One region of the Mesorhizobium sp. J428 genome, then DNA from elsewhere that is predicted to be linked to it. Evidence: predicted binding sites of a transcription regulator. Region 1 holds the regulator's gene; the other holds the start of a gene.

Region 1 (4,209 bases):
GACCGGCGGCAAGTCGGGCGACTACCGCCGGACGAACGGCTGATCCAATGGCGCTGATGCCGGTGAAGGACGCCCTGGCCCGCCTCCTCGACGGGGCTGCCCCGCTCGCATCCGAAACCGTCGCGATCGGCCAGGCCGCGTGGCGCGTGCTCGCCACAGACATCGCGGCGCTGCGCACCCAGCCGCCCTTCGACGCCTCCGCGATGGACGGCTATGCGGTCCGCGCCGCCGACGTCGCATCGGTGCCCGCGACGCTGCGTGTCATCGGCGAGGCGCCGGCCGGCAAGGGGTTCACGGGCACGGTTGGCCCCGGCGAAGCGGTCCGCATTTTTACCGGCGCACCGGTTCCTGCCGGGGCCGACGCCGTGCTGATCCAGGAGAACACGCGCCTCTCGCCCAATGGTGTGGAAGCATTGGAGCCCGTCGCGGCCTTCCGCAACATCCGCCGGCAAGCTCTCGACTTCCGCGAAGGTGAGCCTCTGCTCGAGGCGGGCCGGCTCCTCGATCCCGCCGCCGTCTCGCTGGCGGCTGCCGCCAACCACGCGGCGCTGCCGGTCATCCGCAAGCCGCTGGTCGCTATCCTCGCCACGGGCGACGAACTGCTGCCGCCGGGCAGCGAGACCGGGCCGGACCAGATCATCTCCTCGAATGCCTATGGCGTGGCTGCCGTGGTCGAAAAGATGGGTGCCGTCCCCCTCGATCTCGGCATCGTACGTGACGACCGCTCTGGGATCGCCGCGGCGATAGATGGCGCACGCGCAGCGGGCGCGGACATCATCGTCACGCTCGGCGGCGCCTCGGTCGGCGACCACGACCTGGTGCGCGAGGTGCTGAGTTCTGCCGGTATGACGCTCGACTTCTGGAAGATCGCGATGCGGCCCGGCAAGCCGCTGATGTTCGGCCGATTGGGCGACGTGCGGGTGCTCGGGCTCCCCGGCAATCCGGTGGCCTCTCTCGTCTGCTCGCACCTTTTCGTCGCGCCGCTCGTCGCGCAACTGGGAGGACGGCCCCATATGTTGGACATTCGGGACGCGGTTCTGGGTGTCGACATGACCGAAAACGACCAGCGTGAGGACTATGTCCGCGCCCGTGTCGAGAGTCGCGACGGCCAACTCGTTGCAGCGCCCTTCCCTGTGCAGGATTCTTCGATGCTGCGGATTCTGGCCGACGCCAACGCCCTCATCGTCCGTCCGCCCTTCGCTCCCGCAGCCCCTGCGGGCTCTCCCTGCCGCGTGGTTCTGCTGCGATGAGAAGCCGGCTCGGCAAATAGCCTGAACGAACGGTAAACAAATTCACTAAAATTTAAGCGGTTGCAGAACACATATCGAACAGATAGTGTTTGTTCTGGTTTTGTTTGTCTGGCGATTCTTGGAGGGCGAAATGCTGACGCGCAAGCAACACGAGTTGCTGATGTTCATCCACGAGCGGATGAAGGAGTCCGGCATTCCCCCTTCCTTCGACGAGATGAAGGAGGCGCTGGACCTTGCCTCGAAGTCCGGCATCCACCGCCTGATCACGGCGCTGGAGGAGCGCGGCTTCATCCGCCGCCTGCCCAACCGGGCGCGCGCGCTGGAAGTCGTCCGCCTACCGGAATCGATGTCTCCCGCCCTCGCCGGCCCGCGCAAATTCTCCCCGAGCGTCATCCAGGGCAGCCTCGGCCAGAAGCCGGCCGAGCCGCCGCGCGCGCCCGTTGCCAGCAACGATGCGGGCAGCGCGATCTCGATCCCCGTCATGGGCCGCATCGCGGCCGGCGTGCCGATCGACGCCATCCAGCACCAGACCCACGCGATCATGGTGCCGCCGGAAATGCTGTCGGGCGGCGAGCACTATGCCCTTGAAGTGAAAGGAGATTCGATGATCGAGGCCGGCATCTTCGACGGCGATACGGTCATCATCCGCAACACGAACGCGGCCACCCCCGGCGACATCGTCGTGGCCCTGGTCGACGAGGAAGAAGCCACACTCAAGCGCTTCCGCCGCAAGGGCGCCTCGATCGCTCTCGAAGCCGCCAACCCGGCCTACGAGACGCGGATCTTCGGCCCGGACCGGATCAAGGTGCAGGGTCGTCTCGTCGGCCTCATCCGGAAATACTGAGCGTCGCGAAGAGCCGACGAGTGGTTCAGGAAGCCGGCTTCGTGCCGGCTTTTTTGTTTGCGGGCTCGTAAGGAGCCATGCCTCTGGCGGCGCGCGAGAAGCGGCGGTGGTCGTGCCAGGGACGCGTGCCGGACAGGGCGTAGGTGACGGAAGCGTTTCCCACACCGTCGAAGCGGATCTCTGCGCTGCCGTCCAGCGCAAGCCGTCGCGCGGTGATGATTTGCACTTTGCTGTGCGGGCAGGGATTGGCAGCCGTCGGATCGGCGATGACGATTACGCTCGCCGTGTCGCAGGCCTGCTCGGCGTCGGGCATCGTCAACGCATGAGCGACCACGGCTCCCGACTCATGTTCGACCCGGCACAGGTCGCCCGCGCAGAAGAATCGCGCCGGAGAAATATCCATGACGGTGCCAGTGGTTCCGGCTTCCGTCTCCTTTGCCGGCTTCATGATACCGGTTGCCATCGTCGCCCGCGACCAGTCTTCGACCGTAAACGCATTCGGACGGTCGCGGTTGACTGCCAGCATGCCGTCCCGCGTCCTGATCCCGACCAGTCGCGCATCCTCGGAGACGTAGGCCTGCGGCAATTCGCGAAGCGTCAGGCTTGCAAAGCCCACGACGGCGAGCGGGACCGCGAGCAGTCTCACCGCGGTCGTCGTGGCAAGCGTGAGCGGCACCAGCGCAAGCGCGAGCAGGACAACGGAAGCGGAGGGAACCGCGCCGATCGCATCGACCGGCGTGCGCTCGGCGAGCCAGCGGACGATGGCAAGTGCCAGCGACAGCCCCTGCCCCATGATTATGAAGACTGGCCCATCGAGGCCGAAAGGCATCAGCACCATTCCGGCCACCGCCGCCGGCATCACGACGACCGAAAACACGGGCATGGCCGCGAGGTTTGCGACAAGGCCGAGCGGCGAGACACGCTGGAAATGCCAGGCGCCGAAGATGCCGGTCGCGACGCCGGCGATCAGCGACGTGGCCGCCAACCCCGCGGCGTAGAAGACGACCGTTCGCGCAATCCGCAGGAGCGCGCCACGCTGTGCAGGATTCGGTTGTGCTCGGCGCGCTCTGCGTTCCGCCCACCAGCCATAGGCGGAAACGAGCGCGGCCGTTGCCGCGAACGACATCTGGAAGCTTGGCCCGACGACCTCGTGCGGCGAGAGCACGATGATGATCAGGGCGGCGATCGCCAGGTTGCGCATCGTCAGCGCCGCGCGATCGAAAAGCAGCGCGACCAGCATCACCGCGATCATTAGGAAGCTGCGCTCGGCGGCGACCTGCGAACCTGAGATAAGAAGATAGGCGGCAAGTGCTGCCAGCGCGCCGACAGCCGCGTATTTCCGCACCGGATGGCGCGAGGCAAATCCGGGAAAGGCGGCAAAGCCGAGCCGCAGCGACCCGATCACCACGCCCGCCACCAGCGCCATGTGCAGGCCGGAGATCGACAGCACATGCGCGAGCCCGGTGATGCGCAGCGTCTCGTTGACATCCTCCGGGATTCCCGCACGCACGCCGGCGACGAGCGCGGCCGCGATCTCGCCCTCGGGCCCACCGATATGGCCGCGGATGCGCCCGGCAAGCGCGAGGCGCCGCGCTTCGATCCAGGCTTCCACGCGCGCGCGCAACGAACTCTCGTCCGCCGCCGGCAAAACCTCAGGCCGCTTGAGAAAGAAGCCGCTCGCGCCAATCCGGTCGAAATAGCTTTCGAAAGCGAAATCGTAGGAGCCGGGACGCAACGGCCCGAGCGGCGGCGCGAGCCGCGCCAATCCCGTCACCGCAGCACCCGGCTCAAGGCCCGGCGGCGCGGATCGGGCCGTCAGGCGCACGCGGTCGGGCTGATAGCGCAACTTCGGCCGCTCTGTCGCCATCACCGCGAGCGTCAACCTTATGCGCCCCTTCTCGCGGGTTTCGATCGTCTCGACACGCCCCGTCAGCCGTGTGGTGATTTCGCCGCCGATCACCTTCGTGCTGGAGCGCCAGGTTTCCACCTTGCCGAAGAAGGCACCACCAACGAGGAGCAGAAGTGCCAGCGCGAGATATCTCGCCACCGCGACATTACGGGCCAGCCAGGCAACGGCTCCGAAGAGACCAGCCAGCGAGAGGATCGGCGTCCAGC
Region 2 (4,209 bases), 2.2 Mb from region 1:
GCCGTTGAAGCGAAGAAGGCGTTGCTTGAACGATTCAAGTCGCGTCCTTCGGAGGACGATCCGGAAGTGATCGCCCGCAAGCAGGAGCGCGAGGCCATTCTGGCCGCCCGCGCCATCCGCGAGAAAGAAAAAGAGAAGCTCCGTCAGGAGAAGCTCGCCCGCGAAGCGGCGGAACGCGCCGAACGCGAGCGCCTTGCGGAAATCGCCCGCAAGGAGGCCGAGGAGCGTGCGCGCATCGAGGCCGAGGCTCGCGAGGCCGAGGAAAAGGAGCGTCTGTCGCGCTACCTCGCCGAGGAAGCCGAGAAGAAGGCAAGGCGCGATGCGCGCTACGCCGCTCGGAAGTCTCGCGTCGGGACCCGCCGGACCGCCTGATCCAGGCCGGACAAGGTCCGGCCGGTAAGCCGTTCAGCCATCATGGCGGACCCGAGGTGCTCGGGCCCGCCTTTTGGCGTTTGCCCTGTAAGGCGGCGACCGGAATCTACTTGTCCTTCTTCGGCTTGGTGATCCGCGCCGGCTCGACCTTGGCGAACGGCGCCGGCGCCGCGACCGGCTTCTTCGCGTCCTTCTTGGGTTTTCGAGCCTCCTTGCCGGGCCTCATCGCACCCTTTGCCATGTCATCCTCCTTCGGGGCGTTCGACTGAGCGCATCTGAATGGAAAAGCACAGCGCAATCAAGCGCGAACGCTGGGCCGCAGCCTATTCGTCGCCGTCGACGACACGAAGCCGCAGTTGTCCGGTGCGCGTGCCCACCGAGGGCTCCGCCGCAGGGGACGAATCCGCACTGTCCGGAGCCTGGCCGAACTCCAGCGCCTCGATCTTCTGGCCGCGCTTCGCGAGCTTGTCGGCCGAGGTAACGATCTGGTCGATGTCCTTCGCCGTCAGTGCGAAATGCCCCTGCAGCTTGCGCACGCGGTCGTCGAGGCGCGACAGGTCCTCCATCAGCCGCACCACCTCGCCTTGGATCAGGTGCGCCTGCTCGCGCATGCGGGCGTCCTTCAGCACCGACTGGATCACCTGGATCGACAGCATCAGCAGCGAGGGCGAGACGATGACGATGCGGGCACGGTGCGCGCGCTGGACCAGCGCCTCGAAGTTCTCGTGGATCTCGGCGAAGATGGACTCAGAGGGCACGAACATGAACGCCGTGTCCTGCGTCTCGCCGGTCAGCAGGTATTTCTCCGAGATCGCCTTGATATGCACCTCGACGTCGCGCCGGAATGCCTGCGCGGCGGCCTTGGCAGTTTCCGGCGAACCCTCCGCCGCCTCGGCGGCGCGGATCGCGTTCCAGGCCTCCAGCGGGAACTTGGCGTCGATCACCAGCGGCGGCGTGCCGTTCGGCATCCTGATGATGCAGTCGGGGCGGCTGCCGTTCGACAGCGTCGCCTGGAACTCATAGGCGCCGTGCGGCAGACCGTCCGCCACGATCGCCTCCATGCGCGACTGGCCGAACGCACCGCGCGTCTGCTTGTTCGACAGGATCGCCTGCAGCTGGACGACCTGTCCGGCGAGCGACTGGATGTTGCCTTGCGCCGTGTCGATCACCGCCAGCCGCTCCTGCAGCTTTGCCAGGCTTTCATGCGTCGAACGGGTCTGTTCGGTCATGGTCTGGCCGATCCTCCCCGTCATGGCGTCGAGGCGCTGGCCGAGCGACTGGTTGAGCTCGGCCTGGCGCGCGCTCAGCGCCTCGTTCATCTGGCCCATCCGGCCCTGCATCTCGAGTTGCTGGCGGGCGATCTCGGCCATCCGCATCTCCGCTTCGCGGGCAAGCTGCGCCGCTTCGGCGGCCGCCGCCGCCCGTGCCGCGCCGGAGCGCCACAACGCCACGCCGAGAAGCACGACGAGCAGCAGCGCGACGACAGCCGCCGCTGCCAGCGCCTGGCCGAGCGTCACGATCGATGCGCCAAGCTGCATCACGGGCTGTTCAAACAGGGTGGAGAGGTCGTTCATGCAACAAGTCTATGCGATTCGGCGGACCGCGTCAGATCAAAACGTGAACGGAGATCTTGCCGATGTTGACGCTGCCGGGCCGAGGTCTTAGGTGAGCCGAATGTCCGTCAAGCCTCTAATCATCCTTCCCGATCCGTTGCTGCGCCAGGTTTCCAAGCCCGTGGAGCGTGTCGACGCGCCGCTTCTGAAGTTTGCCGGCGACATGCTGGACACGATGTACGACGCCCCCGGCATCGGCCTTGCCGCGATCCAGGTGGGCGAACCACTGCGGCTGGTGGTCATCGACCTCGCCAAGGAAGGCGAGGCACCTGCCCCGCAGATCTTCATCAATCCCGAGATCGTGGCGTCTGGCGACGACAGCAATATCCACGAGGAAGGCTGCCTCTCGATCCCCGACTACTATGCCGAGGTCGAGCGCCCGGCGAGCGTGACCGTCCGCTATCTCGACAAGGATGGCAAACAGCAGGAACTGGCCGCGGACGGCCTGTTGGCGACCTGCCTGCAGCACGAGATTGACCATCTGAACGGTGTGCTGTTCATCGACCATATCTCGAAGCTGAAGCGCGACATGGTGATGCGCAAGTTCAGGAAGCTGGCCCGCACCGCCTGAGCGAAGCGGCGCCCGGACTCCTGACCGGATAGCCCGGGCCCGGCCGCCGGAGAGAACGCCAACCCGCCCAGGCGGCCGATACCGAAGCTACGTCGCTCTGCTCTACAAGGTTTCAACTTCGAAGCCGAAGCTTGGTTTAGTCCCATAAAAAAGCCCGCCGAAGCGGGCTTCTTATGAGGCTCTGCGCTTGTCGCTATTCCGCCGGCGTGGGCTTCTTCTTGAACATGCCGATGAGATTGTCCCAGAGCTCGATCTTGGCGCCTTGACGCTTCATGATCACGCCCTGCTGGACGATCGACAGGAAGTTGTTCCACGCCCAGTAGATGACGAGGCCAGCCGGGAACGAGGCCAGCATGAAGGTGAAGATGACCGGCATCCAGGTGAAGATCATCGCCTGGGTCGGGTCCGGCGGCGTCGGGTTCATGCGCATCTGCAGGAACATCGTGATGCCCATGATGATCGGCCATACGCCGATCAGCAGGAAGGCGGGAACCGCGAAGGGCAGCAGGCCGAACAGGTTGAAGATCGAGGTCGGATCGGGCGCCGCGAGGTCCTGGATCCAGCCGAAGAACGGCGCATGCCGCATTTCGATCGTCACATACAGCACCTTGTAGAGCGCGAAGAACACGGGAATCTGGATCAGGATCGGCCAGCAGCCGGCCAGCGGATTGATCTTCTCCGTCTTGTAGAGCTCCATCATCGCCTGCTGCTGCTTCATCTTGTCGTCCGCGTATTTCTCGCGGATTTCCAGCATCTTCGGCTGCACTTTCTTCATGTTCGCCATCGAGGCGTAGCTCTTGTTGGCGAGCGGGAAGAACACCGCCTTGACGATGACCGTGGTGGCGAGGATCGCCAGGCCGAAATTGCCGAGCAGCTTGTAGAGGTGGTCGATCAGCCAGAACATCGGCTTGGTGATGAAATAGAACCAGCCCCAGTCGATCATCAGGTCGAACTGCCGGATCTGCCGGTCGGTCTCATAGGCCTGGATCTTGTTCACTTCCTTGGCGCCGGCAAAGACGAGGGTCTCAACATTGGCGGAGGCACCCGGCGCGAGCTGGATCGGGTCGGTCAGGTAGTCGGCCTGGAAGCGGGCCCGGCCGTCGTCGAACCAGGAGAAGTTGGGCTGGAAGGGCTGGGCGCCCGACGGGACCAGCGCGACAGCCCAGTATTTGTCGGTGATGCCGAGCCAGCCATCAGTCGACTTGCCGGGGGTGACGCGCTTGTCTTCTTCCAGGGTGGAATAGCTGATCTCCTGGAGGCCTTCCTCACCGGTCACGCCGATCAGGCCCTCATGGATGACGTAGACGCTCGGATGCGCTGGCTTGTCGAAGCGCGTGACGCGGCCGTAGTTCTGGAGCGACACGGCCGCCGCGCCGGAGTTCTCCACCTTGTCGCTGACCGTGAACATGTAGTTCGCGTCCACCGCGATGGTGCGCGTGAAGGTTATGCCCTTGTCGTTGGTGTAGGTCAGGGTGACCGGGGTCGACGGAGTGAGCGTCGCGCCGGCCGGGGCGGTCCACACCGTATCGGGGCCTGGCATCGCGCCGGCGTCGGCGCCGGCCACATAACCGATCTCGGCATACTGGCCGTTGGGCAGGGAGGCGGGATTGAGCAGGTCGATGTTGGGCGAGCTCTTGTCGACCTCGGTGTGGT

Evidence for each region. The regulator LexA, encoded in region 1, represses DNA repair genes until DNA is damaged. The targets are predictions, from matches to a motif close to TGTTCNNNNTGTGTTCNG.
Region 2: the regulator LexA is predicted to act here: its motif matches at 1,979-1,996, upstream of LRS09_RS14225 (DNA recombination protein RmuC).

What each region holds. Positions count from the first base shown of each region.
Region 1 is NZ_JAJOMX010000001.1:5,004,020-5,008,228, forward strand. It holds gene moaC (cyclic pyranopterin monophosphate synthase MoaC) at 1-43, shown strand, start outside; gene glp (gephyrin-like molybdotransferase Glp) at 48-1,250, shown strand; gene lexA (transcriptional repressor LexA) at 1,381-2,094, shown strand; gene LRS09_RS25220 (ComEC/Rec2 family competence protein) at 2,120-4,209, opposite strand, start outside.
Region 2 is NZ_JAJOMX010000001.1:2,803,910-2,808,118, forward strand. It holds gene LRS09_RS14215 (DUF6481 family protein) at 1-372, shown strand, start outside; gene LRS09_RS14220 (hypothetical protein) at 479-613, opposite strand; gene LRS09_RS14225 (DNA recombination protein RmuC) at 696-1,946, opposite strand; gene def (peptide deformylase) at 2,047-2,556, shown strand; gene yidC (membrane protein insertase YidC) at 2,750-4,209, opposite strand, start outside.